DNA from 3 places in the Nocardiopsis sp. NPDC006139 genome. Region 1 is predicted to be linked to each of the others. Evidence: riboswitches for the same ligand, from Rfam matches in the RefSeq annotation. Region 1 holds a riboswitch; each other region holds the start of a gene.
The links. Region 1 has a riboswitch for thiamine pyrophosphate ahead of thiC (phosphomethylpyrimidine synthase ThiC). Riboswitches for the same ligand answer to the same signal wherever they lie in the genome.

Region 2: it holds a riboswitch for thiamine pyrophosphate, as region 1 does, so the genes downstream of both, ABZ249_RS06640 (ECF transporter S component) here and thiC (phosphomethylpyrimidine synthase ThiC) in region 1, are expected to answer to the same signal.
Region 3: it holds a riboswitch for thiamine pyrophosphate, as region 1 does, so the genes downstream of both, thiD (bifunctional hydroxymethylpyrimidine kinase/phosphomethylpyrimidine kinase) here and thiC (phosphomethylpyrimidine synthase ThiC) in region 1, are expected to answer to the same signal.

The regions. Positions count from the first base shown of each region.
Region 1 covers NZ_JBEXTT010000002.1:402,119-412,452, reverse strand. Annotated here, with positions in the region: gene ABZ249_RS03980 (methyltransferase domain-containing protein) at 137-958, shown strand; gene thiC (phosphomethylpyrimidine synthase ThiC) at 1,410-3,095, opposite strand; TPP riboswitch at 3,089-3,200, opposite strand; gene ABZ249_RS03970 (SOS response-associated peptidase) at 3,328-4,185, opposite strand; gene ABZ249_RS03965 (DUF3068 domain-containing protein) at 4,196-5,224, opposite strand; gene ABZ249_RS03960 (alpha-(1->3)-arabinofuranosyltransferase) at 5,221-9,654, opposite strand; gene ABZ249_RS03955 (glycosyltransferase family 4 protein) at 9,651-10,334, opposite strand, start outside.
Region 2 covers NZ_JBEXTT010000004.1:99,960-110,293, reverse strand. Annotated here, with positions in the region: gene ABZ249_RS06650 (alpha-1,4-glucan--maltose-1-phosphate maltosyltransferase) at 1-242, opposite strand, end outside; gene ABZ249_RS06645 (transglycosylase domain-containing protein) at 993-3,110, shown strand; TPP riboswitch at 3,269-3,374, shown strand; gene ABZ249_RS06640 (ECF transporter S component) at 3,481-4,092, shown strand; gene ABZ249_RS06635 (ABC transporter ATP-binding protein) at 4,095-5,648, shown strand; gene ABZ249_RS06630 (energy-coupling factor transporter transmembrane component T) at 5,635-6,423, shown strand; gene ABZ249_RS06625 (enoyl-CoA hydratase-related protein) at 6,486-7,274, shown strand; gene ABZ249_RS06620 (bifunctional serine/threonine protein kinase/MFS transporter) at 7,697-10,126, shown strand.
Region 3 covers NZ_JBEXTT010000034.1:28,587-38,920, reverse strand. Annotated here, with positions in the region: gene ABZ249_RS30480 (hypothetical protein) at 1-49, shown strand, start outside; gene ABZ249_RS30475 (LysR family transcriptional regulator) at 284-1,228, opposite strand; gene ABZ249_RS30470 (pyridoxal phosphate-dependent aminotransferase) at 1,361-2,695, shown strand; gene ABZ249_RS30465 (glycosyltransferase family 1 protein) at 2,796-4,001, opposite strand; gene ABZ249_RS30460 (DUF6457 domain-containing protein) at 4,226-4,483, shown strand; gene ABZ249_RS30455 (sodium:alanine symporter family protein) at 4,703-6,124, shown strand; gene thiD (bifunctional hydroxymethylpyrimidine kinase/phosphomethylpyrimidine kinase) at 6,204-7,007, opposite strand; TPP riboswitch at 6,996-7,107, opposite strand; gene ABZ249_RS30445 (DedA family protein) at 7,151-7,861, opposite strand; gene ABZ249_RS30440 (acyl-CoA synthetase) at 8,287-9,999, opposite strand.

The sequences.
Region 1 (10,334 bases):
AACGGCCGCCGCCCGCTGATTCCGGTCCGGACACGGGCCGAAGGTCCCCTCCTCGCGGAACTTCGCCGATCGGACGCGTCCGGGGAGGTGAGGCATGGCAGAGTGCGGGTAAGACCCTTTGAAGGATGGGAGAGGAGTGCACGTGCGACCGTCCTCGACTCCGGCCTCCGACCGCCCCCGGTCACCGGCGGCCCAGTTCGCCACCCCCGACCGGCTCTCCGACTACTGGCGGTTCTACTGGGCCGTCGCCGAGGCGCAGATCGCCCGCTGGCTCCCGGAGGTCCCCTCCCGGCTGCTGGACCTGTCCAGCCCGGACTACCAGGGGACTCCGCGCGCCGTCGCCGCGGGACACGACGTGGTCGCCCTGCTGCCCTCCGCGGACTCGGCGGTGCGCAGGCCGCTGCGCCTGGTCAACGGACGCGCCGCGGTGCCCCGCCCGGCCCGCCGCGGGCGGCTGCGCCAGATCGTGGGGGACGCGGCGTTCCCGCGCTTCCTGGCCGCCGAGAGCTTCGACGGGGTGATCGCCGACAACCGGGTGCTGTCCCGGCAGCTGGCCACCGAGGAGTCGGTGGCCGAGATCGCCCGGGTGCTGCGGCCCGGCGGCCGGGTCCTGCTGTGCGTCGACTCGGTGGTGCTGGGCATGGCCCTGCTCGCCGAGCAGGACTGCTGGCCCGAGCTGAGCCACGCGCCCAGCGCCGACGTCCTGCTGGTGCCCTGGCCCGACGGGTCCATCACCCGCTGCTTCACCGCCGAGCAGCTCACCGACACCCTCACCGAGGCGGGCCTGGAACTGGAGTGGATCAAGCCCCGCACGGTGCTGTCGGCGTCCACGGTGGAGATGATGCTCGCCCGCGACCCGCGTTCGATGAACCGGCTGGTCGAGATGGAGCTGCGCGCCACCGAGTCCGACGACTACGTCGGCGTCCACCTCGTCGCCGCGGCCCGCAAGCCCCTCTAGATCGTGTTCGGCGGATGCCCTCGAGCGTTCCGGCGCTCGCGCCGAATGCCGGGAGCGGCCGCGGGGCGTTCTCTCGCAGGGCGGCCGGCGCAGGTCGGCCCGTCCGAGCGCGGGCGGCGCGGTGAGAGGCGGCCCCACGGCCGCGACCCGGAACGATCCGCCGAACACGCCCTGGCGCCCGCCCTCCGAACACCCCCTGTGCCATGGGGGTTCCGGGGGCCCGGAGGAGGCGCCCAAGGGAAGAGGCCGGGCGGAGGCGTCCACGGGAAAGCGCGGCGTGGGCCGTCCGCCGGGGCCGGTGATCGGCGAGGACCTGGACGCAGCACCTAAGGCTCCGGCCCTCGAGGGCCGCCGACGGCACGGCCGTGCTGGGCCGGAAACGGGCCGGCGGTACCGCCGCCGGCCCGTTCAGGGACGCCCGGTGCGCGTCCGGGCCGTCAGGGCCCCGGGGTCACCCGGACCGTTCGGTGATGGGCAGGTACACCCGCCCGCCCTGCTCCCCGAACTCGGCGGACTTGTCGGCCATCCCCCGCTGGATGGCCTCGACCGTGTCCAGCCCGTTCTCCGCCGCGTAGCGGCGCACGTCCTGCGTGATCTTCATCGAGCAGAACTTGGGCCCGCACATGGAGCAGAAGTGCGCGGTCTTGGCCGGCTCGGCGGGCAGCGTCTCGTCGTGGTACGCCGTCGCCGTCTCCGGGTCCAGCGACAGGTGGAACTGGTCCTTCCACCGGAACTCGAACCGCGCCCTGGACAGCTCGTCGTCCCACTCCTGCGCCCGCGGATGCCCCTTGGCCAGGTCGGCGGCGTGGGCGGCGAGCTTGTAGGTGATGACGCCGGTCTTGACGTCGTCGCGGTCCGGCAGCCCCAGGTGCTCCTTGGGGGTGACGTAGCAGAGCATCGCGGTGCCGTACCACCCGATCTGGGCGGCGCCGATCGCCGAGGTGATGTGGTCGTAGCCCGGTGCGATGTCGGTGGTCAGGGGGCCGAGGGTGTAGAACGGCGCCTCGCCGCACAGCTCCTCCTCCAGGCGCACGTTCTCCGCGATCCTGTGCATGGGCACGTGCCCGGGGCCCTCGATCATCACCTGCACGTCGTGGGCGCGGGCGATGTGGGTGAGCTCGCCCAGCGTGCGCAGCTCCGCGAACTGGGCCTCGTCGTTGGCGTCGGCGATGGAGCCGGGCCGCAGCCCGTCGCCGAGCGAGAACGTGACGTCGTACTCCCGGAGGATCTCGCACAGCTCCTCGAAGTGGGTGTACAGGAAGCTCTCCCGGTGGTGGGCCAGGCACCAGGCGGCCATGATGGAGCCGCCGCGCGAGACGATGCCGGTGACCCGGCGGGCGGTGAGCGGCACGTACCGCAGCAGGACGCCCGCGTGCACGGTCATGTAGTCCACGCCCTGCTCGCACTGCTCGATCACCGTGTCGCGGTAGACCTCCCAGGACAGCCGGGCCGGGTCCCCGTCGACCTTCTCCAGCGCCTGGTAGATGGGGACGGTGCCGACCGGCACGGGCGAGTTGCGCAGGATGCGCTCGCGGGTCTCGTGGATGCGCTTGCCGGTGGACAGGTCCATGATCGTGTCGGCGCCCCAGCGGGTGGCCCACACCATCTTCTCGACCTCCTCCTCCACCGAGGAGGTGACGGCCGAGTTGCCGATGTTGGCGTTGATCTTGACCAGGAAGTTCTTGCCGATGATCATCGGCTCGGACTCGGGGTGGCGGCGGTTGGCGGGAATGACCGCCCGGCCCACCGCCACCTCGGAACGGACGAACTCGGGGTCCAGGCCCTCGCGTTCGGCCACGAACCTCATCTCGAGGGTGATGGTCCCGGCCTTGGCGTGGGCGAGCTGGGTGTCGGCCCCGTTGACGGGGGTGCGGGAGCGGATCCACTCCCCGCGCAGGGCGGGCAGCCCGGCGCGGACGTCGATGTGCGCGGTGTCGTCGGTGTAGGGGCCGGAGGTGTCGTACAGGTCGAAATGGCCGCCGTCGGTGAGTCCCACCCGGCGCCCGGGGATCCGGAGGGTGAAGCCCTCGGGGGTCTCGATGTCCCGGTAGACCTTGGATGATCCCATGATGGGACCGGTGGTCACCCGGTGCTCCCCGGTGGTGGGACCGGTGTCACGGCTCTGCGAAGCCGTCATGGCATGCCTCCCTACGTCGGAATTACCCGAACAGGTTCTGCGGTCGGCGACACCGTTGAGCCGCCCTCTCAGCCCGCCATGGCGCGAGCTCCCGCGTTGCGTTATCCCGTTGTGGGGCACGGTCGGGCCGTACCCGGGCGCGCCCGCGTTCACGGGCGGCCCCGGACACTGTACACAGGGACACCCCGGTCCCGTCCAGGGGTGCAGGGGGACCCGGAGGCGGGCCCCGGGGTCAGAAGAGGGTGTCCGGCTCCGGCCCCGACCCGGCCGCCAGCGGCGTGAGCAGGTCGGGGCGGTTGTTCTTGATGGTGTTGACGTCGGTGGACACCTCGTCCGCGACGAGCCGGTCCGCCGGGGTGTCGGCCATGATGTGCATCAGCTCGTCGGGCCCGGTGGCCGGGTCCAGCCACGCCTCCCAGTCCTGCCGGGGCACGATGACGGGCATCCGCTCGTGGATGTGCGCGAGCGCGGGGGCGGCCTCGGTGGTGATGACGGCGCAGCTCCACACCCAGCCCGCCGGGTCCTCCTCGGGGGCCTCGGGGTCGCGCCAGCGCTCGAAGATCCCGGCCATCGCCAGCGGCTCGCCGCCGCCGGGGTAGTGGACGGAGTAGGGCTTCTTGTCCGCCTTGGCCTTGCGCTTCTTGTGGTCGGGGTCGGTGGCGGGCGAGGTGCTGGCCTGGACCGTGCCGTCCCTGCCGACGAGCTGCCACTCGTAGTAGGCGTCGGCGGGCAGCAGGCAGCGGCGGCGCCGGAACGCCGTGCGGAACGCGGGCTTGTCGGCCACGGTCTCGCTGCGCGCGTTGATCATCCGGTAGCCGATGTTGCGGTCCTTGGCCCAGGAGGGGATCAGCCCCCAGCGCAGGGTGTGCAGGGAGCGCGGCCCGGGCGCGGCCTCCTCCCCGCCCTGCGGGGGCGGGCCGAGGACGGCGTACACCGGGCGGCCGGGCGAGATGTTGTAGTCCGGCTCCAGCTCCTCCAGCGGCGGCCAGGCGCGGGTGTCCACGTCCTCGCCGGGCAGGGACTCCTCCGGGAGGCCGAAGTCGAGCCGGAGCTGCTGCACGTTCCTGGACTGGGCATAACGACCGCACATGCGTCCGATCCTACGCCGACGGCACCCGCTTCCCATCCGTGACATCCGAATCCGCGGGCGCTCCCGCCCCCTCCGCGCCCCCGCGGCCGTCGCGGCCCGCGTCCCGGGAGCGGTCGCGCAGGGCGACCGCACCCCCGGCGACCAGCAGCAGGCCGCCGGCCGGGCCCAGGGCCCAGGGCGCCCACGAGTCCAGGGAGCGCAGCAGCAGGGAGCGCACCCGGGCCTGCTCGGCGCGGCCCGCGATCTGGTTCTCCCGCAGGCCCAGCTCCGCGTAGAGCAGGTGCGCCTCGCCGGAGGCGTTCTGCGGGCGCAGCGTCTCCAGCCGCGCCTCGTGGGCGTTGACGACCGTGCCGGACACCGGCTCCACCCAGTAGGTGCGCGTGAGCTCCAGCCAGCGGCCGGCGGTGACCGTGCCCTCCGCTCCGGGGGTGAACAGCCACGCGGGGACCTCGCGGGCCGACTCGGGCACCTGGGTCGCGGGGATCTCCTGGGTGTAGCGGCGCACGGTAAGCCCGGCGACCTCGTCGGTCCCCTGGAACTCCATGACGGGCGCGGCCCGCACCTCGGCGTCGTAGAAGGGGTGGTCGGCCTCCCCCACCCCGGGGGGCCAGGAGAACACCAGCCCGGCCTGGCGGACCGCCCGGTCGCCGTTCACGTGCTCGCCGCAGCAGTTGACGGCGCGGCCGGTGTCCCGGTCGACGATGGCCCGGCGGCTCCAGTGGTCGATCATGGCGCCCTCGGCGACGGTGTCCACCGACATCTCCCAGGCCGACCAGTCCGGGCCGTGGGCCTGGGCGCTGACGGACGTGTTGCGGACGATCCGCACCCCGTCCACCCACGCCCACCGGGACGTGTCCAGGTACCCGGCGCCGTCGGCGACCATCGTCACCTCGAACCGGCCCTGGGCGGGCAGCACCGCCACCCGGTCGTACACGTACAGCGGCAGCATCGCGGCCAGGGTCAGCAGGAAGGCGCCGACCGCCGCCGGGACCGTGCCCCGGGGCAGGGTGCGCCGCCCCGCGGTGTCGTCCGCGCTCATGTGCGGGCCTCCTCGTGGTCGCTCTCCCGGCCGCCGGCCTCCGGGGCGGGGCCGTCACCGTTCCACGGCCGGCTCCGGGGCCGGTCCGGGGACCGGCCCGGGCCCGGCGGGCCGGACGCGCCGCGGGCGCCGCCCGTCCCGCGCGGGTGGGCGTCGGCCCGGGACGGGTCGGGGCGCTGCCCCAGGGCCAGGACCAGGCGGGCCAGGGCGGGCAGGCACAGCAACTGGGCGACCCAGCCGCGCAGGGGCTGGCCCACCACGTCGGTGATGTCGTGGAACGGCATGTGGACCGCCAGGTGGGTGCCCACCGCCATCGCCAGGCCCGCCAGTCCCAGCGACACCGCCACCGGCCACGGCCCCGCCAGGCGGGGCAGGAGCCGCCCGCCCATGGACGGGCTCCCCGGCTTGGCGTGCCGGAGCCGGGCGGGCGCGCGGCGGCCCAGCCACCACATGCACAGCAGGATGGCGCCGACCAGGGCGGCGCCGACCGCCCCGGCGACCCAGACCCCGTACGCCAGGCCCAGCGGGAGCACGAACCACCGCGACGGCCAGGCCGCCCCGGCCGCGGGCAGCGCGCGCGCTCCGCGCAGGGCCCCGGCGGCCCCGGCGCGGCCGCCCGGCAGCAGCCGGCGCGGCCACAGGGCGGCGACCACCAGCAGGGCGGCCAGGACGCCGCCCGCGATCAGGGCCCGGTGGTAGGCGGCGTCGGGGGTGTAGGTCAGGGTCACGGTGCCCGCGCTGCCCGCCGGCAGCAGCCAGCCCTGCTTCCACCCCTCCAGGCGGACCGGCTCCAGCACCTCCCCGCCCTCCAGGCGGGCCTGCCAGCCCTCGTTGTAGTTCTCGTTGACGACGAGGAAGGAGTCGGTGTCCACGGCCTCGACGTCGAAGCGGCGCTCCCCCGGGCCCCACTCGTGCACGGTCGCGGGGGCGGTCAGGGAGACCTCGGGGCGCTCGGCCACCGACTCCCCCGAGCCCACCACGGCGGAGCGGACCTCGTACCGGTTGCCGGGGTCGACGACGATGCGGTTCTCGCCCTCCACCAGGTCCAGGGCGGTGCAGCTCTCGTAGCGCAGCGGGCGGCCGGTGAGCTGGTCGGCCAGGGTGCCCTCGCTGATCCGCGTCTCCACCCGCTGCCCGTTGACCCGCAGGGTGGGGCCCAGGCCGCAGGCGGTGGACGCGTCCCCGTCGGGGACCGGGTCGACCGGGTCCACGCCCGGCAGGGCGATGGTGCCGATCTCCAGTGCCTGGCCCTCGGGGCGCTCGAACGTGATCCGCACCGCGTCGGCGGTGAACGGCGCGAAGTCGACCCGGCCGCTGCCGTCCAGCCACCCCTCGCGCACGGTGCCGCCGCCCTCGACCGTGACCTTGATGGGGCGCAGCACGCTGTCGACGCGCGGGAAGTCCACCGTGAGATGGCTCAGCTCGACCGACCGGCCCAGCTCGATGTCGAGCCAGGGGCGCTTCTCCTCGGGGTCGGGGTACCAGACGGTGCTCCCGTCGTCGTCCAGGGCGCCGCGGCCCATCGCCGCCGGGTGCTGCACGGCGGTGGAGGAGGCGGTGACGTACGGGTACGTCCCTGCGCGGTTGGCCGCGTTCTCGGCCTCGCGCGGGTCGGTGAGGACGACCTCGCCGGACACCGAGTGCGGTGCGGCGGCCGCGGCCGCCGACAGCCCGAAGGTGCGGTCCAGCCGGCGGGCGTCCTCGCCCTGCACCTGGAGGCCGCTGTTGCACACCCACACGTGGGAGCCCTCCATGCACCCGGGAGCGGTGCCGGTGGACCCGGTGAACAGCAGGGTGCCGGCGTCGGCCGGGCCGGGCACGCGCAGGGTCCGGGCGGGCTCCAGGCCGGGCACGGAGATGGAGGTGACGCCCACCCGGGTGCCGAACCGGTACTCGGGCTCCCAGGCCAGCTCCTCCACCCGGAGCCGCAGGGTGGTGGTGTCCCCGGGCGGGACCATGACCTCCTGGGGGTCGCCGGTCTGGGCGACCGGCACGTCCACCTCGCCGGTGTCGGTGACGACGCTGATCCGGGAGGGCGGCGGGTCGTTCGCGAACTGCTCGAACGCGACCGTCAGGCCGGTGAGGTCCTGGGGCTCCTCGAACTCGACCTCGATCCACTCGCCCAGTGCGCCGGTGAACGCGCTGGACCGCCACGAGGTGGTGAGGTCGTCGTCGAGCGCGGCCTGCGGCCCGTGCCCGGGGTCGCGGTCGGCGGCGCGGGCGCCCGCACCCGCCTCGGAGGAGGAGGCGCGCACCGACGCGATCCCGATGTCCTCGGCGTGGGCGGTGTAGTCCTCCCAGGCCGGGTCGACGATGTCGGGGGCGGGGACGTCGCGTTCGAGCTCCTCGTCCTCGGTGAGGGTGGCCGACACGTTGCGGCGTACGTCGGGGTAGACGACCTCGCGGCGGCGGGCGGTGTCGGTGACGATGGTGTCCTCCGCGGACACCTGCTCGGCGCCGGGGTCGTCGCCCAGCAGCACCGGCCGATCGTCGGTGATCAGCCCCTGCTCGGCCAGGTACAGCAGCGACTCGGGGCCGCCGGTGACGCGGACGGCCTCGTCGGCGGGCACCACGCCCACCGTCGGGGCGGCGCCCTCCACCTCGTAGATCGTCAGCGCCGGGTAGGGCTGGTCGAACCACTGCGAGGCGGAGTGGTGGTCCAGGGAGCCCATGGGCGCCCCGAACTCGGCCACCGGCGTGATGCCGGGCGAGGCTTCGAGCGCCTGGTGGACGCGGGCCGGCCAGCCGCCGTGGTTGTCCACGCGCTGGAGGTCGTTGCGGACCAGCAGGTGGGTGACGCCCATCCGGGCCAGCGTGGCGGAGAGCCCCGCCGAGCCGCGTCCGGAGGACACCCGCTGGTCGATCTCGTGGGTGAGCCGGGAGACCCCCGCCGAGCCCCACGGGATGATCTGGTGGTTGGTCCAGGCCCCCTCCAGGAGGGGTTGCAGGGGCTCGTCCAGGGGACGGCCCCACTCGTACTCCCCGCGCCCCGAGCCGGGCAGCGCCATCGTCATGCCGCGCTCGTCGGAGCGGTCGTTGAGCCAGTCCACCGCCTCGCGCCAGTACCCGGGGAGGGCGACGAACCCGCCCGCCGGGGCCACGCCGACGGTGGCGATGGGGACGAGGGTGACCAGGAACGCGGTCGCGCACACGGCGGCCACGGTGCGCCGCACCCGGCCCGAGACCGGTTCGCCGCGCCGGTCGGCCCGGTCGCGGGCGACCACCACGGGCAGGTGCGCCAGCCCCAGCACCACCGGCAGCCGGATGAGCGCGTCGAACTTGTGGACGTTGCGGAACGGGGCCAGCGCGCCGTCCAGGAGCTCGCGCATGGTCCCGGCGAACGGGCCGGTGAGGTCGCCGGTGTAGCCGGCGACGACGATCGCCGTGCCGGTGAGCAGGGTGGTGACCAGGAAGAAGCGCTCGGGGGTGCGCCGGTTGACGAGCCCGGCCAGGCCCAGCCCGGCGACCAGCGCGGTGACCGCGATCAGCCAGGGGGTGAGGGACAGGGCCGCGCCCGAGGGCAGGGCCGTGTTGCCCTGGTCGGGCAGGAAGCCCATCCAGTTGGAGGTGCCGCGCAGCGCGTTGAGCAGCGAGGTGATGCCGGTGGTGACGGCGGCGTCCTCGGTGTAGGGCATGAACGAGTACACGTACCGCGACATCAGCAGCAGCGGGGCGACGTACCAGAACGTGGCGGCGACCAGCGCCACCGACCACCAGAAGATCATCCGCCGCTTGCGCGGGCCGCGGGAGCGGGTGAGCAGGTACAGGCCGGGGACGATGAGGACGGCCAGCTCGGAGGCGGCGTTGGTGCCGCCGCACAGCAGGAACGCCGCCCCCGACAGCAGCGCCATCCGGGCCGGCGGGTAGCCGCGCCGGGCGCCCAGGACCAGCGGCAGCAGCACCCACGGCATGAGCAGCATCGGCTGCAGCTCGGCGGAGTTGTACGACAGCAGCGTCAGCACCCGGGGGGCCAGCGCGTAGGCGACGCCGGCCAGGATGCGGGTGTTGACGGTGCCGATGTCCAGCGCTCCGGCGACCTTGTACACGCCCAGGAACGCGGCCACCAGCAGCACCGCCATCCACGAGCGCTGGACGAGCCACTCGGGCATGCCGAGCCACTCCAGCAGCAGGTGGAACGGCCCGTTCGGGAAGAAGTACCCGTAGGCCTGGTTCTGGATCTGCCCGAAGTAGGAGGCGTCCCACAGGTGCAGGGCGCGCTCCATGAACCCCAGGGGGTTGACCGTCAGGTCCAGCTTGGTGTCGCTGACGATCCGGCCGGGGTCGATGCTGGCCGCCAGCGCGCCCAGGAGAAGGCACACCGCGAGGACCTTGAGCCGCCGCAGCAGCTTCTCGTCCACTCCCCCGGAGACGGGGGACGGTGTCCTGGAATCCTCCGGTTCGCGCCTGGCGGTGGATTCCGCCGAAGTCACTTCTCTGCTTTCCTGCCTGAGGTCGTGTCGGGGGCGTCCGCGCCACCGGGGAGATCGAGTTCGCGGGCGACCAGGCGGGTCATCCGCGCACCGCTGGCCTCCCAGGTGAAGCGGTCGGCCCAGGCCCGGCAGGCCCGGCGGACGGCTGCTCTGCGGTGGGGGTCGGACAGCTCCTTCAACGCCCGGGAGACGACATCGGCCAGTTCCTCGCCCTCGCGCACCAGCCATCCGGTTTCGCCGTCGCGGACCGAATCGCGCAGTCCGTCCACATCGTAGGCCACGGTGGGCACGCCCAGGCGCGCCGCCTCGATGACGGTCAGGCCCCACCCCTCGAACTCGGAGGCGGTGACGTGCAGGTGGCTGGAGGCCAGAACGCTGTTCTTGTCCTCCTCCGGCAGGAACCCGTGGAGGCGGACCCGGTCGGCCGTGCCGTCCCGGGAGATCTGCTCGGCCAGGTGCTCGCCCTCGGGGCCGCGGCCGACGATGTGGACCCGCAGCCGGGGGTGCTCCCCCTCCAGGGCGCGGGCCAGGTCGGCGACCTGGGAGACGCGCTTCTGCACCACCAGGCGGCCGAGGCTGACGATCGCCGGGTCGCCCATGTCGTCGGGGGCGTCGTCCAGGGGCTTGAGGGGGCCCTGCACGCCCCCGTTGTGGATGATCTCGACGGGCGCGCGCCAGCC
Region 2 (10,334 bases), on a different contig from region 1:
TTCCCCTCGGCGGGGAGGGAGATCTCCGCCTCGTGGCGGTCGGTCCCGGGGGCGCGCTCGCTCATGCGCACGAGGCGTTCCCGGCGGCCCTTGGGCGAATAGACGACCACACCCGCGGCGAGGGAGTCGTGCCCTTCGCGGATGACCGTCGCGCCGACGGTGAAGCGTTCACCGGGAACGGCTTTCACCGGGCCGAGATCGTTGTCCGGAGAGATGTCGAGGATGGGCAGGCGTCCGATCACTGGCTACACCGTAATTGTCGTGGTTCGGGCGTTTCGGGGAGGCGCTTCGGTCGACGTCGGGCAGAAATAACCCAGAGTTAATCCGAGGCAAGACGGAGTTAATGAAGGGCCCGGATCGGATTCTGTCCGGATTGCGGCTTCGGTGCCCTCCGCTCTCTATCGTGTGCCCTCTCGTGTGGTTTGGCGGAGTGCCAGGGCCGGATAATTTATGTGATCCTCGTCACACTGGCTGTAAGGGCTTTCTGCTGGTATTTGACTGGTTTCACCTGCGTAAACTACGCAAATCGGTCAGAAAGAGACACGTGTTTCGGGGGTCTCTCTGGTTGTTCTGCCGTTCTCTGTGGTGAAAAGTCGGAAAACTCATCGGTCATGTTGCAGGGGTGTGGCGGATGGGTAGGGATGACCAAATGCCCGGAGGAGGGGTCCGACCTTATTGCGGACATGTCCGTGTGTCGGAATGATCCATGGAAGTCGGCTAGTCCCGGATCCGGTGCATCGGTGCGGCGGGCCGTCCCGTGCGGCTTCGTTTCGTCTCGATGTCGAGAAATTGAAATGCCCGTTTCGTTGAGTAGTGCACCTGGCGTGAGCGATGTCCGATCTGTTGGCTTTGCCATGGATTGATGAAGAGTTTCAGTGACACGCCCGATCCCGCGCCGTCCGCGGCGGCCCGTCCCTGCGAGGGTGGTCGACGCAGCAGTGCCCCGCCCGTGCCGAGCGCGGGCGGGGGCCACACGGCGTTGGGGGGACGACGTGACGGAGCCGAACCGGAAGGGCCGGCCGGAGGAGAGACGCAGGACGATCCTGGGACTGGCGGGGACGGGCGCGCTGGCGGGGCTGCTGACCGCGGCGCTGATCCTGCCCTGGGCGGGCGGCCTGGGGCTGGCCGCCCGCGACGCCGCGGCCGGGTTCATGGCGCTGCCCGCCGACCTGGAGATCCACCGCCTGACCGAGCGGGTCCTCATCACCGACGTCGACCACGAGCCCATCGCCGAGGTGGCCCGGCGCGAACGCGAGGTCGTCGACCTGGCGGACATCAGCCCCTGGGTCCCGGCCGCGCTGATGGCGATCGAGGACGAGCGGTTCTACGAACACGCCGGGCTCGACCTGCGCGGCCTGCTGCGCGCCGCCACGCGCACCGCGCAGGGCGACACCCAGGGCGGCTCGACCATCACCCAGCAGTACGTCAAGAACCTGCTCATCGAGCAGGCCACCGACGAGGAGGGGGTGCGGCGCGCCAGCGAGCGGACCCTGGTCCGCAAGCTCGTCGAGCTGCGCTACGCCATCGACGTCGAGGACCGCCTGAGCAAGGACGAGATCATGGAGGGCTACCTCAACCTCGCCTACTTCGGCTCCGGCGCCCACGGCATCGAGATCGCGGCCCGCCGCTACTTCTCGACCACCGCGGACCGGCTGGACCCCGGCCAGGCGGCGACCCTCGTGGGCCTGGTGCGCGCCCCCTCCTACTACGACCCGTTGGCCAACCCCGAGGCCGCCGCCGAACGGCGCGACCTGGTGCTCGACCGCATGGTCGCCACCGGCCACCTGTCCGAAGGGGAGGCCGACCGGTACCGCGGGGCCGACCTGCGGCTGGACCCCACGCCGCGCGGCGGCAGCTGCTACCACAGCGAGCAGCCGTTCTTCTGCGACTACGTGATGCGCTGGCTCCAGGACTCCGAGGAGCTGGCCGAGGACCCCGCGGAGCGCGAGTTCCTGCTCGGGCGCGGCGGCATCACCGTGCGCACCACCCTGGACTCGGGGATGCAGGCGGCCGCGCAGGAGGCCATCGACTCCCGGGTGCCCCCGGGGGACACCACCAAGTTCGCCGCGCAGGTGCTGGTGGAGCCCGGGACCGGCAAGGTCCGGGCGATGGCCCAGAACATGCGGTACGGGTTCGACGAGGAGGAGGTCGGGACGACCTCCATCAACCTGGCCGTCGACCACGAGGACGGCGGCTCGCACGGGTACCAGGCGGGGTCCACGTTCAAGGCGTTCACCCTGGCCGCGGCGCTCGACAAGGGGCTGAAGTACGGGACCAGCTTCGACTCGCCCAAGAGCGTCTCCGTGAGCGGGATGGCCAACTGCGAGGGCGGGACGATGTCCACGTGGAAGGTGAACAACGCGGGTGAGAGCGACGCGGGCTCGCACAACATGATCAGCGGGACCAAGGGGTCGGTGAACACCTACTTCGCCCAGCTCCAGAGGCGGGTGGGGCTGTGCGAGACCGCCGAGATGGCCGAGCGGACCGGCATCCACCGCGCCGACGGCGAGCCGCTGGGCGTGTGGAGCTCCTTCACCCTGGGCGACCAGGAGGTCTCCCCGCTCACCGTCGCCAACGCCTACGCCACCTTCGCGGCGCGGGGCGAGTACTGCGAGCCGCGCCCGGTGTCCTCCGTGACCATCGGCCGCGAGGGCGACGAGGACTTCCGCGAGATCCGGATGCGCTCGCACTGCGAGGAGGGGGCGGTGCCGACCCACGTGGCCGACGGCGTCAACCACCTGCTCCAGCAGACCTTCAAGGGCGGCACCGCGAACGGCCTGGGCATCGGCCGCCCGGCCGCGGGCAAGACCGGCACCACCGACAGCGCGGCCTACGCCTGGTTCGCCGGGTACACGCCCAACCTGGCCTCGGCCGTGGTGGTCGGCGACATCCGGGGCGGGGAGCAGAACCCGCTCCAGGGGGTGTGGATCGGCGGCCGGTACTACGGGATCGTCTACGGCGGCACGCTGCCGGGGCCGATCTGGCAGGCCACGATGAACCGCGCCGCGGCCGACCTGCCCGCGGAGTCCTTCGCCCCGTCGCCGCCCCGCTTCGGCGACCCGTCGGCGGCCCCGCCCAAGAAGGAGGAGGAGGGCGACGAGGACGCCTGACCGCAAGGCGCGGAGGGGCCCGGGGAGGGCCCTCCGGAGCAGTCCCCGGGGAGGGGACGGGGGCCGGTCCCGGTTCGGGGCCGGCCCCCGCGGCGTCCCGGGAGGTGAGACGGCACGGCACAGGACTGGCCTTCTCCGGCATATGGCGCATAATGGGGGCGAACCGACAGGGGAGCGCGTGAGCGCTGAGAGTGCGGAGAGTCCGCAGACCCTTACACACCTGATCCGGGTAATGCCGGCGAAGGAAGTCGTGGGAACCGCCACCGGTGGCGCGTCTCGCGCGCCGGAGGTCCGCTTCCGGCGCCGCAGTGCCCCGGTGCCGCTCTTGGCCGTATCCGCCCCTCGTCACACCGACGAAGGGACACATCGAATGGGCACCGACACCACCCCCGGTGGCACCTGGGCCGACATCAGGTCGCGGGCACGCGGCTGGCGCACCGTCGACATCGTCGTCGCCGCCGTGCTGGGCGTCGCCGTCGGCGTCGTGTTCTGGCTCTGGAACATCGTCTGGTCCATCACCACCCCGCTGTTCGCGGCGTTCCCGCCCGGGCAGGCGGCCGTCTACGGCATGTGGCTGATCTCCGGCGTCCTGGGCGGGCTCATCATCCGCAGGCCCGGCGCCGCCCTGCTGACCTCGATCGCCGCCGCCTCGGTGTCGGCGGTCCTGGGCACCCAGTGGGGGGTCATGGTCCTCCTCGACGGCACCCTCCAGGGCATCCTGCCCGAGCTGGTCTTCCTGGCCTTCGGCTACCGCCGCTGGGGCATGGGCGTCGCCGTCCTGGCCGCCGCCGTCGCCGGGATCTCCCCGGCGATCCGCGACAACATCGCCTACAACGTCACCTGGCCGCTGCACTACCAGGTGATCTACGGGGTCATCGTGGTGATCAGCGCCGCGGTCATCGCCGGGGTCGGCGCGCGCCTGCTCACCACCGCCCTGGCCCGCTCCGGCGCGCTGGCCCCCTTCGCCTCGGCCAAGGGCTGACCGTGGCCGACCGAGGACGCCCGGGCGCCCGCGTCGAGCTCTCCGGCTGGGGATGGCGGCACGCGGGCCGGGACGCGTACACCCTGCGGGGCGTCGACCTGGCCGTCGGGCCCGGTGAACGGGTGCTGCTGCTCGGCGCCTCCGGCACCGGCAAGTCCACCCTGCTGCACGCCCTGGCCGGGCTCACCGGCGACGACGGCGCCATCGGCGGAGAGGAGGAGGGCCTGCTCCTGGTGGACGGGGAGCGGGCCCGCCGCGGCCGGGCCGGGGTCGGGCTGGTCGCCCAGGACCCCGAGTCGCAGATCGTCATGGCCCGGGCCGGGGACGACGTCGCCTTCGGCCCGGAGAACCTGGGCGTGCCGCCGGAGGAGATCCGCGAGCGGGTGGGCGAGGCGCTGGAGGCCGTCGGGTTCCCCTACGGTCCGCGCCACCCCACCGGTGCGCTGTCGGGCGGCGAGAAGCAGCGCCTGGTCATCGCCGGGGCGATGGCGATGCGCCCGCGCCTGCTGCTGCTCGACGAGCCCACCGCCAACCTCGACCCGGACGGGGCCGCCCTCGTGCGCGGGGTGCTCGCCCGCCTGCTGGAGCGGACCTCGGCGACGATGGTGCTGGTGGAGCACCGGGTCGCCGAGGTCGTGGACCTGGTGGACCGGGTGGTCGTGCTGGAGGCCGGGGGCGGCGTGGCCGCCGACGGCCCGCCGCGCGAGGTGTTCGCCGCCCACGGCGCGGCGCTGGCCGCGCAGGGCGTGTGGGTGCCCGGGCACGAGCCCGACCCCTCCCCGGAAGCCGCCCCCGGCGGCCCGGTGCTGCTGCGGGCCGCCGGGGTGGACGCCCGCACCCCGCCCGGGCTGGGCGTGCGCGTCCCGCCCCGGCGCACGGTCCTGGAGGACGTGGACGTCGCGGTGCGGGCCGGGACCGCCACCGCGCTGACCGGGCCCAACGGCGCCGGCAAGTCCACGCTGCTCACCCTGCTGGCCGGGCTGTCCCGCCCCCACCGCGGCGCCGTCCTGCCGCACGGCCCGCTGGCCGACGCCGACCGGCGGCCGCTGGCGCGCTGGCCGGCGCGCAGGCTGGCCCGGCACGTGGGCACCGTGTTCCAGCACGCCGAGGACCAGTTCGTCACCGGCACCGTCCGGGACGAGCTGAGGTTCGCCCCGCTGCGCGCCGGGAGGGGCGAGGCGGAGACCGAGGCGTGGGTCGGCGAGCTGCTGGAGCGCCTGCGGCTGACCGCGCTGGCCGACGTGCACCCGTACACGCTTTCCGGGGGAGAGAAACGGCGGCTTTCGGTCGCCACCGCGCTGAGTTCCGGCCCTTCGCACGCCCCCGACGTGCTGGTCCTGGACGAGCCCACCTTCGGCCAGGACACCCGGACCTGGACCGAGCTGGTGGAACTGCTCGGCGGACTGCGGGCCGAGGGCCGCGCCGTCGTCATGGCCACCCACGACGAGCTGCTGCTGCGCCGCCTGGCCGACGTGCGGATCCGGGTCGCCGGCGGCCGGGCCGAGGAGACGGGCCGCGCCGACGCGGCGGAGGGGGGCACCCGTGGCCGACCGTGAGACCAACGCGCCGGTCGCGGACGCGCTGACCTTCGACGCGCCCGGGGACGGCGGCGCCCGCACCTGGCTGACCCGGTTCAACCCCGCGGCCAAGCTGCTGGCCGCGCTGGTCCTGGGCCTGGGCCTGGTCCCGGCGGTGGACGCCGTCACCGGCGGCGTGGTGCTGCTGGGCGTGCTGGCCCTGGTGCCGTTCAGCGGCCTGGACCGGCGCACCCTGCTGGTCCTGGGCGGGCCGTTCGTCCTCATGGGCCTGTCCAGCGGCCTGGTCAATTACCTGTACGGCGAGGAGGGCCTGGAGGGGGCGGTGGGGGCGGCGGTGCGCCTGCTGGCCATCGCCCTGCCCGGGCTGCTCGCCGCCGCCGGGAGCGACCCCACCGACATGGCCGACGGCCTGGTGCAGAGGCTGAGGGTGCCCGAGCGCCCGGCCATGGGCGTGCTGGCCGCGCTGCGGCTGGTCCCGCTGCTGGCCGACCAGTGGCGCACCATCACCCTGGCCCGGCGGGCCCGCGGGCTGGAGGCGGGCCGCAACCCGGTGCGGATGGTCGCGCTGTTCTTCGGGCGGATGTTCGCGTTGCTGGTGCGGGCCATCCGCACCGGGACGCTCATGGCCACCGCCATGGACGCCCGCGCGTTCGGCACCGGACGGCGCAGCCACGCCCGGCACAGCCGCTGGCGCACCGCCGACACGCTGCTGCCGGTCGGGGCGTTGCTGCTGCTGGCGGCGGCCTACACGCTGTCCGCCAGGCTGGGCACCCTGGTACTGCTGTTCTCGTGACCCGGGTGATAGGAATCCCTGGGACCCAGACACTGACGTCGACAAGCGAAGAGGTGGAGCACGTGGCCGAGTTCGTGCGCGTGGAGACCGACCCCGAGCACCCGGCGGTCGCCGTGATCCGGCTGGACCGCCCCAAGGTGAACGCGCTCAACGCGGTACTGACCGCCGAGATCGCCGAGGCCGCCGCGCAGGTCGCCGCCGACCCGGCGGCCCGAGCGGTCGTGGTCTACGGCGGCGAGCGGTTCTTCGTGGCGGGGGCCGACATCAAGGAGATGGCCGAGCGCACCCACGCGCAGATGCTGGAGTACGCCCGCGACCTCCAGAAGGCGCTGACCGCCGTGGCGCGCATCCCCAAGCCCGTGGTCGCGGCCGTCACCGGCTACGCCCTGGGCGGCGGCCTGGAGCTGGCGCTGGCCGCCGACTTCCGGGTGGTGGGGAGCAAGGCCAAGCTGGGCGTCCCCGAGATCCAGCTCGGCGTGATCCCCGGCGCCGGCGGCACCCAGCGGCTGCCCCGGCTCATCGGCCCGGCCCGCGCCAAGGAGATGATCTTCAGCGGCCGCCACGTGGACGCCGCCGAGGCGAAGGAGATCGGCCTGGCGGACGCCGTCGTCGCCGACGAGGACGTCTACGCCGAGGCGGTGGCCTTCGTCGCCCGCTTCGCCGACGGCCCCGCGGTGGCGCTGGCCGCCGCCAAGGAGGCCGTGGACCGCGGCCTGGAGACCGACCTGGACACCGGGCTGGAGATGGAGCGCCTGCACTTCGCCGGGCTGTTCGCCACCGAGGACCAGAAGACCGGCATGCGCAGCTTCATCGAGCAGGGGCCCGGCAAGGCGGTCTTCAACGGCCGCTGACCCGCCGGGGCCGTCCCGCGGCCGGTAGCCGCGGCACCGGTCGCGGGACGCGGGGTGAGAAGGGGCACGGCGGTGCCCGGCACGGGCCGCCGGTCCGCGGGGGCCGGTACGGAGGACGGGGCGGGTGGGACGGGCACACACGGACCGAAACACCCTTCCCGGAGACCGAAACCGGCCAGTTCGGACAGGTGGAGGGGAACCGCACGCCCGGATTTTCCGTCATACTCGGTGGTGGTCGTCCGACGAGGGACCGACCGCCGGAGCCCCCAGACTTCCCGGCGGCGCCGAACAGACCACAACGGCCCCGTCGGGGCCCGTACAAGCCAATGGTGACCCATTCCCCCGGCCGATAAGCTGGACGTGGCGGTTATGCGGTCTTTTGAGGGGATGAGTACTCGATGGCAATGTCGGCAGGTTTCCCCATGGGTGAGGAGCTGCCGGAGCGCATCGGCCACTACGTGATCCGCCGCCGCATCGGATCGGGCGGCATGGGCGTGGTGTACCAGGCCGAAGATCCCCGGACCCAGCAGTTCGTCGCGGTGAAGGTCCTCAAGCCCGAGGTCGCCGGAGACCGCATCGCCCGCGCCCGGCTCGCCCGCGAGGTCGAGACGATGCGCCGGGTGCAGAGCCCCAACGTCGCCGAGGTCATCGACGCCAACATCGACGCCGAGCTGCCCTGGGTGGTCACCGAGTACATCCCCGGTCCCACCCTGGACGCCACCGTCACCGACCACGGGCCGCTGCGCGGGCGCGCGCTCACCCGCTTCATCACCGGCCTGGCCCGGGCGATCAAGGACATCCACGCGGTCGACGTCATCCACCGCGACCTCAAGCCCGGCAACGTCATCATCTCCAACGGCGAGCCGATCGTCATCGACTTCGGCATCGCGCACGCCGTCGACGGCGCCAAGCTCACCCAGACCGGCACCTTCGTCGGCACGCCCAGCTACCTCTCCCCGGAAGTCATCGAGGGCACCGCGCTGGGGCCGGCCACCGACATCCACGCCTGGGGCGGCACCGTCGCCTTCGCCTCCACCGGCCGCCCGCCCTACGGCGCGGGCGCCTTCGAGGTGATCTTCTTCCGCATCCTCAACGGCGAGATCGACATGGACGGGATGCACGAGGCGCTGCGGCCGCTGGTCACGCGCGCCGTCTCCCGCGACATGCGGCGCCGTCCCACCGCCGCCGAGCTGGTGGAGGAGGCCGGGCGGCTCAACCTCGACCTGCCCTGGACCGAGGACCCCGGGGCCAAGTCCGCGGGGCTGACGGGCGGGCACACCGTCTACCACTCGCCGGTGCCCGGGAGCGATACCGGCGGCACGGCCGCCGCGGACCCGGGCGGCTCCGGGGCGGGCGCGGGCGGCGCCGCGGGCGCGGCCCTGGGCGGCGCGGCCGGGTACCTGGCCAGCCGGATGACGCAGGGCGGGGGCGAGGGCTGGACCAGCGGTCCCAACCCCGCCGCCAGCGCCTGGTCCGCTCCGGGCGACCAGCGCCGGGAGGCGCGCTCGGAGTCGGGCGGCCTGCCCGGCGACGAGGCCACCGACGACCTCTCGGGCGGCCGCGGCCGCGGCTGGGAGGACGAGGCCACGGACGACCTGTCCGGCGGCTGGGGCGCCGGTGAGGAGGCCACCGACGACCTGGGCGGGGCCGGCACCGAGCGCATCGGCCCCGGCCGCTTCGACGACCCGGGCGACCGGGGCACGGAGCGGATCGCCCCCGCGGGGGCGGACGACCTGGACGACCCGCAGGGCACCATGCGGATCGACCCGCTCGCCGACGACGCGGGCACGCAGCGCTTCACCCCGGTGTCCGCCGGCGACGACCAGGGCACCGTGCGGATCGACCCGGCGGACGGTGGTTCCAACGACCCGCAGGGCACGATGATGCTCGACCCGGTCGACGGCGGCTCCAACGACCCGCAGGGCACCATGATGCTCGACCCGCGCGAGACGGCGCGGGGCAAGCGCTCCTCCCTCGACTACGAGGAGCCGTACGAGCAGCAGTACGAGTCGCCGCAGACCCAGTTCTTCAACACGCCGCTGCACAAGGGCGACTTCTCGGACATCCTCACCCCCGTCGACGAGGACGGCGGGCGCAGCCGGCACACGCAGGAGTTCGACGAGGACGACGAGGAGCAGGGCGGCTGGCTGAACCGCTTCCGTCGCGGCGGCAACGACCGGATGGGCGGCTACTTCCGGGGCGACAACAACACCGGCGAGTACGACGAGTACGACTCCCTCTACGAGGACGGGGACGGCGAGGAGTACGAGGAGCGGGTGTACCAGATGCACCCGCTGATCCTCATCCCGGTGGTGCTGGCGCTGGCCGGCCTGGGCCTGGTGTTCCCGTGGATCGGCATCCTGCTGGGCATCCTGGTCATCGCCGGGCTGAGCGCGCTGGACGTGGTCAAGGCCGAGCACGCCAAGCGGCTCCAGACGCGCGGCCCGCGCAACTCCGACAGCGTGGTGGTGGCGCTCAGCTTCCCGTGGGCGTTCGGGCGGATGCTGCTGCGCACCGTCGGGTTCGGCCTGGTGTACCTGGTGGCGGGCATCCTCGTGGGCCTGGTCTACGCCCAGATCGTGGAGACCGGCGACTCCGGGGCCAACTACATCGGCGGGTTCGCGGTGTTCGTGACGATGCTGCTCAGCTACCTGATGCCCAGCGGCCGCCAGGCCCGGCACCAGGCGGTGTGGCTGGTGGAGCGGGTCCGGTTCCGCAACCTGTACCTGTACATCGGCGTGATCGTCGCGGTGGTGCTGCTGACGATGCTCATCCTGTCGTTCGGCTTCGGCTCCGCGCCGGACTGGCGCCTGGGGCCGCTCCGGGGCCCCTCGGACTGGTTCAGCGGCTGACGCCCGCCACGCGTCCCGGACGCCCCCGCTCCTCCTCGGAGAGCGGGGGCGCCCCCGTTTCCGGGGGAGTGCGGGGGCCGTGGGGGCCGCCGGGCGCCCCGGTGCGGGGGCGGTGCGGCTGCGGGGCCGCGGCACGCGGTGGTTAAGGTGTGAGAAGGGCCTCCGACCCCGCGTGCGCACGGCCCGGAGAACCGGTGGAACGCCTGAT
Region 3 (10,334 bases), on a different contig from region 1:
CCGCCGCGTCGACCGGGCGCGGCGGCGGAGCGGCGATGGGGACGATTGAAGGACACCGGAGCGGGAGGCCCGCGGTGGCCCGGCCGAACGGCCGGGCCACCGTCATGTCCGGGACCGTCCGCCGCCTCGGACCCGCCGCGGTCGCCGTCCGCCGGATCCGCCGCCGCTCCGGGTCCGGAGGACCGGCGGCCGTCCCCGCGCGGCTCCGGTGGCTCCTGCGGGCGCGGGGGCCACAGAGCGCGAGGGCCGCGAGGAGTCCGGCGGCTCCCGCGAGCGCGGGGCCTCAGGAGGGCCGGTCGGTGAGCGCGTCCAGCTCCTCGGCCACGGTCCGGGCCGCGGTCCGCAGCGCCTGGAGGGTGACCTGGACCGCCGGGCGACGCAGCGAGGCCGGGCGCACCACCGCGTACACGTGCCGGGCCGGGACCCGCCCGGGCAGCGTCCGGTGGACCAGCCCCGCCGGGGCGCCCACCATCGCCAGCGATGGCACCGCCGCGATCCCGATGCCGCGCGAGACCAGGCTCAGCACCGTGCCCAGCCCCTCGAACTCCCAGGCCGCCCCGGGCAGTCCGCCCACCTCGGCCAGCAGCAGGTCGGTCCCGTAGCGCGAGCGCTCGCCCTCGGGCGCCACGATCCACGACTCGCCCAGCAGCCGCTCCAGCACCACCGGCTCCTCCGGGTCGGCCAGCCGGTGCCCCTGCGGGACGGCCAGCACCATCGGGTCGCGCAGCAGGTGCACGTGGCGCAGCCCGCTGTCCGCGCCCCGCCCCGGGTGCTGTCCGCTCCAGTCGTCGACCAGGGCGATGTCCACCTCCCGCGAGCGGACCTTCTCCGTCCCCGTCGACAGCAGCGTCTGGCGCAGCACCAGCTGCATCTCCTCGTGCATCCGCAGCGACGGCGCCAGCAGCGGGGCGAACGCCACGGCGGCGGTCGGGAACGCCGTCACCGTCACCACGCCCAGCGCCATGTCGGCCTGCTCGGCCAGGACCGACTCGGTGGCCTCCACCAGGGCCAGGATCTCCTCGGCCTGGGCGACCAGGAGCCGGCCGGCGTCGGTCAGCTCCGCCCCCCGCGGGGTGCGGTCCAGCAGCGCCACCCCCGTCTCCTTCTCCAGCGCGGACAGCTGCTGGGAGATGGCCGAGGGCGTGTACCCCAGGGCCGCGGCCGTGGCCGCGATCGTGCCCCGGGCGGAGAACTCGCGCAGGATCTGGAGGCGTCGGAGGTCGAGCATAAGAAAAGCTTACGCTCACCATCGAAAAGACTCGCTTGTAGTGAAGGGTGTTCCTGGGCAGGGTGAGGGGTGAGAGGCCGTCACCTGGAACGACGGCCGCACGCCGACCCTGAGCCGGAGATGAGTCATCACATGGCCGTCACTGTTTCCGCGACCCTCGCCGTCAACGAAGCCCTCGCCGAGAAGCGCCGCCAGGGGGTGCGCGTGCTGCCCCTGGGGTTCGGTGAGGCCGGTCTGCCGGTCCACCCGGTCATGCGCGACCGCCTCACGGCGGGCAACGGCGCCAACTCCTACGGCCCCGTCGCCGGGGTCGCCGCCCTGCGCGAGGCCGCCGCGGGCTACTGGGAGCGCCGCGGACTGCCCACCGACCCCGGCATGGTGATCGCCGGGCCCGGCAGCAAGCCGCTGCTGTACAGCCTCCTGCTGGAACTGGGCGGGGACACCGCCATCGCCGCGCCCAGCTGGGTCAGCTACGCCGCGCAGAGCCGGCTGGTGGGCGCCCGCCCCCTGCTCGTCCCGACCGCGGGCGGCGGCGAGGGCGGCGTCCCCCAGCCCGACCTGCTGCACGCGGCCGTCACCGCGGCGCGCGCGGAGGGTCGCACCGTCAACGCGGTCATCGCGACCCTGCCCGACAACCCGACCGGCACCCTGGCGAGCCGCGAGACCGTGCGCCGTCTGGCCGAGGTCGCCCGCGAGCTGGACCTGGTGATCATCTCCGACGAGATCTACCGCGACCTCGTCCACCCGGTCGGCCCCGGCGGGGAGCCCGTCCACGTGCACAGCCCCGCCGAGTTCGCCCCCGAGCGCACCGTCATCTCCACCGGGCTGAGCAAGAACCTCGCCCTGGGCGGCTGGCGGATCGGGGTCCTGCGCCTGCCCGACTCCGAGCTGGGCCACCGGCTGCGCGGCGGCCTGCTCGGTGTGGCCAGCGAGATCTGGTCCAGCCCGGCCGCCCCCGTCCAGGAGGCCGCCGCACACGCCTTCACCGAGCCCGCCGAACTCGTCGACCACATCGACCGCAGCCGCCGCCTGCACGGGATCGTCGCCCGCGCCGTCGCGGACGTGTTCACCGGGGCCGGGGCGACCCTCGCCCCGCCGCGGGCCGGGTTCTACCTCTATCCGGACTTCGAGCCGATGCGCGAGCGGCTGGCCGGGCTGCACGGCGTCACCACCGGGCCCGAGCTCACCGGGCTGCTGCTGGAGCGGTTCGGCATGGGCGTGCTGCCCGCCGCCGAGTTCGGGGAGGGGCCGCAGGCCCTGCGCATGCGGGTCGCCACCAGCCTGCTCTACGGGGACACCGAGGAGCGCCGCTACGCCGCGCTGGCCGCCACCGACCCGCTGGCGCTGCCCTGGATCCACGCCCACCTGGACCGGCTCGCCGAGGTGCTGGACGCTCTGGCGGCCGACCCGGTGTCCGCGGCGGTGGCGCCGACGCTCGTGCGGGCGGTCGCCGAACCCGTCCACTGACCAGGGGAGAGAGGGGCGGACGGTGCCCTTCCCCGGGGGTCGGGTCAAGGGAAGGGCACCGTCGTCCGTGATGGTCGCGGGAGTGCGGGGGCCGGGGCTCTCAGCGGGCGGGCAGCGCCGGGGGCTCCCCGGCGGCCAGTTCGCGGCTGGGGGCCAGCACCGACCGGTAGTGGGCCAGCAGCTCGTCGCCCACCGCCTCCCAGGTGCGGTGCTCCACCGACGCCCGCGCCCGGCCCGCGAGGTCGGCGCGCAGGGCGCGGTTGTGGGCCAGCCGCCCCACCGCCACCCGCAGCTCGCGCACCGAGTCCGGGGCGTACAGCAGCCCGTTGACGCCGTCCTCCACCAGGTCCAGCGGGCCGCCCGCGGCCGGGGCGACCACCGGGACCCCCGAGGCCAGCGCCTCCTGGACCGTCTGACAGAACGTTTCGTCGGCCCCGGTGTGCACGAACACGTCCAGGGAGGCGTACAGCCGGGACAGGTCGCCGCCGGTGCGCTGGCCGGTGAAGACCGCGCCGCGCAGCCGCCGCCGCAGCCGGGGCAGCTCCGGGCCGTCCCCGACCACGACCACCTTCACACCGCGCAGCTTCAGCACGTGCTCCAGCAGGTCGACGCGCTTGTCCTTGGCCAGCCGCCCGACGTAGCCGATGATCGCCTCCCCGCCGGGGGCCAGCGCCCGGCGCAGCGCCCCGTCGCGGTGCTCCGGGCGGAAGCGGTCGGTGTCCACCCCGCGCCGCCACAGGGCCAGCCGGGGGAACCCGCGGGCGGACAGGGCCTCCATCGTCGCGGAGGAGGGCACCAGCGTGCGGTCCGCGGCGGCGTGGACGCGGCGCAGCCCCGACCACAGGTGCTCGTGCCCGGGCAGCCCGTACCGCCGGGCGAAGCCCGGCAGGTCGGTCTGGAACACCGCCACCGTCGGCAGCGCCCAGCGCCGGGCCGCCTCCACCGTGGCCAGGCCCATCAGGGCCGGCGAGGCCAGGTGCACCAGGTCCGGGGAGAACGAGCGGATGGCGGTGGTCAGGGTGCGGCGGGCGGGCAGGCCCAGGGCGAAGTCGCGGTACACGGGCAGCGGCACCGAGGGCGTGCGCACCACCGGGAAGCCCGCGTAACGGGTGGGGCCGTCGTGCCCCGGGGCCAGGATCAGCGCCTGGTGGCCCCGGGCGGCCAACAGGTCGGCGACCCGGCACACGGAGTTGGTCACCCCGTTCACCTGGGGCAGGAAGGACTCGGTCACGATGGCGACGCGCAGCGGGCGCTGCCCGTCGGTGGAGGCGGGGGTCGGGTCGCGGAAGGTGTCGAGGGGGGACATGCGGGCGGCTCCCAACGCCGGGGGGACGTGTCCTCGACGCTAGAAGGCGCGGGTGAACCCGGATGGGGCGCGGAGGGAACCGGACACGTCGTGCGGGCGTGGGCTCACCGAGCGCGCGGTGACGGACCGCGGACGGTGCCCCCGCACCCGGGTTGACCGCAGATGACCCGTCGGTGGCTAAGATCGCATCACGTGATCGAATCATTGCTCTGAGGAGTGGAACGGTGACTCTCGTGGAATGGGCCGATGAGGTCCGCGTCGCACTCGGGCTTCCGGAGACCGATGCCATGGACCGCAAGGACGTGGACCGCGTCCTCGACCTCGCCAAGGACGCCGCGCACTCCGTCGCCCGCCCGGCGGCGCCGCTCACGGCCTACCTGCTCGGCATCGCCGTGGGGCGCGGGGCCGACCCCGAGGCCGCGGCGCGGATGCTGGGCGAACTCGCCCGGAGCCGGGCCGGGGACGACGGGAGCGGCACGTGACACCACCGAGGGGCGGAGAACGAGACGGAGCCCGCCCCGGTTCCCGGTGAGACCGGCATGTCGAAGGTGTGTGACATGTTCGTTACGCACCACTGCGATTCTTTGCCGATGACGCGAGGCCACCACCAGTGCCGACGCGTCCACGAGGGCACCCGCCCCCCGCGCGCCGACACCCGCGGTGTCCTCGGCCCCATCCACTGACCGACAGGGAGATCCCCCGTGGACCAGCTCCTTGAAATGGCCGGCCTCATCAGCGGCATCATCTGGGGACCGTTCGTCCTCATCCCGCTGCTGTTCGCCGTCGGCCTTTTCCTCACCATCCGCCTGAACCTTCTCCAGCTCCTCAAGCTCCCGCACGCCCTGTGGCTGGCGCTCGTCCGGCGCAAGGAGGACGACTCCGTAGAGGGGGACATCTCCCACTACCAGGCGCTCAGCACGGCCCTCGCGGCCACCGTCGGCGTCGGCAACATCGCCGGCGCGGCGCTCGCCATCGGCATCGGCGGCCCCGGCGCCCTCTTCTGGATGTGGGTCGTCGGGTTCCTCGGCATGGCGACCAAGTACAGCGAGGCCCTGCTGGGTGTGAAGTTCCGCCGCGCCGACGCCAAGGGCGAGCAGAGCGGCGGCCCGATGTACTACCTCAAGTACGGCATCGGCGGGGGCTTCGGCACCGTCCTGGGCGTGCTCTTCGCCGTCTTCGGCGCGATCGCCGCCTTCGGCATCGGCAACGGCAGCCAGGCCAACACCGTCGCCCAGCAGATCAACAGCGTGACCGGGGTCGACACCTGGATCATCGGCCTCATCCTCATGGTGCTGGCCGGCGCGGTCATCCTCGGCGGCATCAAGAGCATCGGCCGGGTCGCCTCCGCGCTCGTCCCGATCATGATCATCTGCTACGTGGCCATCTGCCTGCTGGTGCTCGCGGTCAACTGGGCGCAGATCGGCCCCGCGCTCCTGCTCGTGGTCACCGACGCCTTCACCGGTACGGCCGCGGCCGGCGGCTTCGCCGGCTCCACCGTGCTGATCGCCATCCAGATGGGCTTCGCGCGCGGCATCTTCTCCAACGAGTCGGGCCTGGGCACCGGCGGCATCGCCGCCGCCGCGGCCAAGACCCGGCAGCCGGTCCGCCAGGCCATGGTCTCCATGACGCAGACCTTCATCGACACCATCATCGTGGTCACCATGACCTGCATGGTCATCATCACCACCGGTGTCTGGCAGGGCGAGAACGCCGAGGACGGCTCCCTGCTCACCAGCCAGGCGATGACGCAGGGCCTGGAGGCCATCAGCCCGGCCCTGGCCCCGGCGGGCGCGGTGATCGTGGCGATCGCCGTCGCGGTGTTCGCCTTCACGACCCTGCTCGGCTGGTCCTACTACGGCGACCGGTGCATCGAGTTCCTGGCGGGCCGCAGCCTCGTGCTGCCCTACCGGATCCTTTTCATCATCGTCATCTTCATCGGGTCGGTCGCCGACCTCAGCTCCGTGTGGCTGTTCAGCGACATCGCCAACGGCCTGATGGCGCTGCCCAACCTGGTGGGCCTGCTGGTGCTGTCGCCGCTCGTGGTGGCGGAGACCAGGAAGTTCTTCGCCCACCCGGACTGGAGGAACCCCGACGCCCTGATGGACGACGTCGTCAAGGGCTAGCCGCCACGGCACGCCGTGGAACGGAAAAAGGGGGACCGGCCCGTGCGGCCGGTCCCCCTCTCGCGTTCCCGTGCCCGGGTCACCACCAGGCGTGGAAGTGGTGGACGGGGCCCTGGCCGCCGCCCGCGTCGATCTCGTCGGCGCGGCGCAGGGCCTCGGTCAGGTAGGCCTTGGCGTCGGCCACGGCGGAGGCCGCGTCCGGGCGCTGCGGCAGCAGCGCCGCGATGGACGACGACAGGGTGCAGCCGGTGCCGTGGGTGTTGCGGGTGTCCACGCGGGGCGCGGAGAACTCCCGGTGCTCTCCGTCCCGGGACACCAGGACGTCCACGCTCTCCCCGCCCTCCAGGTGGCCGCCCTTGAGCAGCACCCGGCGCGGGCCCAGCTCCAGCAGGCGGCGGGCCTGGGCGCGCATCCCCTCCAGGTCCGTCGCCTCGTCCTCCTCCAGCAGGTCGGCGGCCTCGGGCAGGTTGGGGGTGATCAGGTCGGCGCGGGGCAGCAGCGCGGTGCGCAGCGCCTTGGTGGCCGAGGCCTCCAGCAGGCGGTCGCCGCTCTTGGCCACCATCACCGGGTCGACCACGACGTTGGGCAGACCGTGCCGCCCGATCGCCTCGGCGACGGCCTCGGTGATCTCGGCGGTGCCGAGCATCCCGACCTTGACCGCGTGCACGGTCGCGTCGGAGAAGAGGGTGTCCATCTGGCGGACCACGAAGTCGGCGGGGACGGGGTGGACCCCGGTGACGCCCCGGGTGGATTGCGCGGTGAGCGCGGCGATCACGCTCATCCCGAACGTCCCGTGGGCGGAGAAGGCCTTGAGGTCGGCCTGGATCCCGGCGCCCCCGCTGGGGTCGCTGCCGGCGATGGACACGATGTTGTACGCGCTCATGGGCGTTCCTTCGCTAGTGCTAACTAGGGCAGGTTCGACGGGTGTGCTCTCAGCCGGGGCGCGGCCGGTCGGCCGCGCCCCGGCACCCCGCGCCGTGCGGACCCGGGAGGGTCCTTCGGTTGAGGATGCCGCCGGTGGGGCGGTCAGGCGGTGGGCGTGTTCTGCGCCCCGCGCGCCCGGACGATCTTGAGGACCCGGGCCACCACGAACCACAGCAGCAGCAGGGCGATGACGACCAGCACGATGTTGCTGATCAGGCCGCTCCACTGGACCAGGATGGGCTTGATGGCCGGACCGAAGACGAAGCCCAGGCCGATCCAGATGGTGTTCCACACGGCCGAGCCGATGACGGTGTAGAGGGAGAACTTCAGCAGCGGCATCCGCTCGATGCCGGCCGGGACGGAGATGAAACTGCGGACCAGGGGCACGCACCGGCCCAGCAGGACGGCCATGCCGCCGAAGCGCTCGAAGAACTTCTCGGCCTTGTGGAAGTCGCCGATCTCCAGCAGCGGGGTCTTCTCGACCAGCCACATGGTGCGTTCGCGGCCCAGCAGCGCGCCGATCGCGTAGAAGCCCCAGGCGCCGACCAGGCAGCCGATGGTGGCCCACATGATGGCGAGCCAGACGTTCATCTGGCCGTCGTAGGCGAGGAAGCCCGCGCCGGGCAGGACGGCCTCACTGGGCATCGGGGGGAAGAAGGTCTCGATGAACAGGGCCACGCCCACACCGGGCTCGCCCAGGGTCACCATGAGGTTCAGGACCCACCCGATGAACCCCTCGTACTCGTGGACGATCTCCTCCTCGACCGACGTGTTCATGGCCAGGGCCGACATCGTCCACAGATTCGCTGGCATCCGGGTTCCTCTTCTTCTTCGTGCTTTGCGGGCGGGTCTGGGGGAGGGGAAGGACTCCGCCGGTTCTGGGGAGGGGTGCGGACCGCTCTCACGCGGCCGGCAGGGGTGCCCGGTCCGTCACGGGTCCTTCGTCTGCTGGTGCGGGCGGGGTGGGACGGTCTCCCCGCTCGGGGGCGTCCTCGGCCTGCCTTCTCCTAAGGTACAAGCGGAAACGGTCGCTGTGGGCGGCCGCGGGGACGGGGTGCGGATTCCCCCACCCCGTGTCATCGGGGGCACCGGGGGAGGGAAGGGGCGGGGCGAACAGGCGTTTTGTCATCCACTGTTCGATTTTTCGGTCGTGCAGGGACGCCACCGCTCAGAAGCCGAAAAAGAAGGAGTCCCACAGCACAGTGCTGCGGGACCCCGCATGGCCGGTTCCGGCCCCCTCAGACGCTTTCCCGGACCACCGACGACGCCCACCGGTAGTCCTGCTTGCCGACCGCGGTGCGCCGCACCCGGTCCACGAAGTGCACGGTCCGGGGCACCTTGAACCCGGCCAGCCGCACCCGGCAGAACGCCAGCAGGCCCGGCTCGTCCGGTGCCGCGCCCGCGGCCAGCGACACCAGCGCGGTGACGCGCTGCCCCAGCAGCTCGTCCGGGGCGGGCACCACGATGGCGTCCTCCACCGAGGGGTGGGCCTTGAGCGCCGCCTCGACCTCCTCGGGGTACACCTTCTCGCCCGCCGTGTTGATGACGACGCTGCCGCGTCCCAGCAGCACGATCGACCCGTCGGCGGCCCGCGTGCCGAAGTCGCCCGACAGCGCCCAGCGGCGCCCCTCCCCATCGGTGGGGAACGTGCGCGCCGTGGCGATCGGGTCGTTGTAGTACCCCAGCGGGATCCGGCCGGTCCGCGCGATGCGGCCGACCGCCGCCGACCCCGGCGGCACCGGGCGCAGGTGCTCGTCCAGCACGGCGATGCTGCCGCCCATGGTGAAGCTGCGGCCGTCCCGGGAGCCGGTCAGCGGCTCCGCGCCGCCCTCGGCGTCCTGCCCGCCGGTCGCCGAACCGCACACCCCGGTCTCCGAGCCCCCGTAGGAGTCGGCCAGGGCGATGTCCTCGCGCCAGGCGCGCCACAGGCCGCGCACCGGCGGGGTCAGCGGTGTCCCGCCCGAGCGCACCGCGGACAGGTCCGGACACAGGCCGGGCTCGGTGAGCAGGTGCCGGGCCAGCGGGCGGGCCATCGCGTCGCCCACCACCTGGAGCGTGTGCACGCCCTCCCGGTGGGCCAGCGCCACCACCCTCTCGGCGCGGAAGCTGCGGTCGGTGGACAGCACCACGCGCTTGCCGCACAGCAGCATGCTCAGCGCGTTCCACTGCCCGGCGGCGTGCATGAGCGGCCCCAGCACCAGCATGCGCTGGGGGAAGCAGGCGCGGGCGCGGTCGGCCACGTCGCGGGGGGAGCGGGCGCGCGGGGCACCGGGGGAGCGGCGCTCGATCGCCGCCCGGAAGATGTCGGCCTGCCGCCACAGGACGCCCTTGGGGTAGCCGGTGGTGCCGCCGGTGTACAGCAGGTAGTGGTCCGAGCCCGAGGTGGGCGGCAGCGCCCGGTCCAGCGGGGCCGCGGCCAGCGCGTCCTCGTAGCCCACGGCCCCGGGGAAGGCGGCGCGCACGGCCTCGCGTGCTGCGGGCCCCGCGCCGTCCTCCAGCAGCACCGCGTGGCGCAGCCGGGGCAGGTCGGGGCGGACCCGGGCCACCGTCGCGGCCAGGGACTCCTCGGCGATCAGCGCCACCGCGTGGGAGTCGGCCAGGACGTGGCGCAGCTCGCCCGCCACGTAGCGGTAGTTGACGTTCACCGGCACCGCGCCCGCGCGCAGCACCCCCAGGAACGACTCCGTCCACTCGGCCCGGTTGAAGGCCAGGATCGCCACGTGCTCGCCGCGGCGCACGCCCGCGTCCGCCAGGTGGCGGGCCAGCCGGTCCGCGCGCCCGCGCAGCCCGGCGTAGGAGACGACGCGCCCCCCGGCGACCAGGGCGGTCCGCTCGGGCACCGCGTCGGCGACGGCGTCGAACAGCCGGGTCAGCGAGAACGCGGCGTCGGGGTCGGCCGTCGCGGGCGACGCGGCGGTCTGCGGCGCGGCGGGTCCGGGCGATGAACGCACGGGCGGCCTCCCTTGGCGGCGGATGCGGCGCGGCCGTCCACGGCACGGGGGCTCGCGGCGGGACGCCGGCGCCGACCGGCTTCCGGCCGACGCGTCGATGACTTGTGTGCCGACCGTACCCGTCGGGAGGGGAGCCGATCGCCACCGGGGGTGTGGAGCGCATCACCCCACTTCACGGGCCCGGTCACAGGGTCCGGACGGCCCTGTTCCACGGCCTTTCCGGGGCGCCGGAGGGGCCCGGATTTCGGGCCCGGTCGTGCGTTTGTGACACACCTCACCCCTTGTGGGGTCACCGGGTCATCTGCTCAACTCTTGGGGACTCTCCGGCGGGGGCT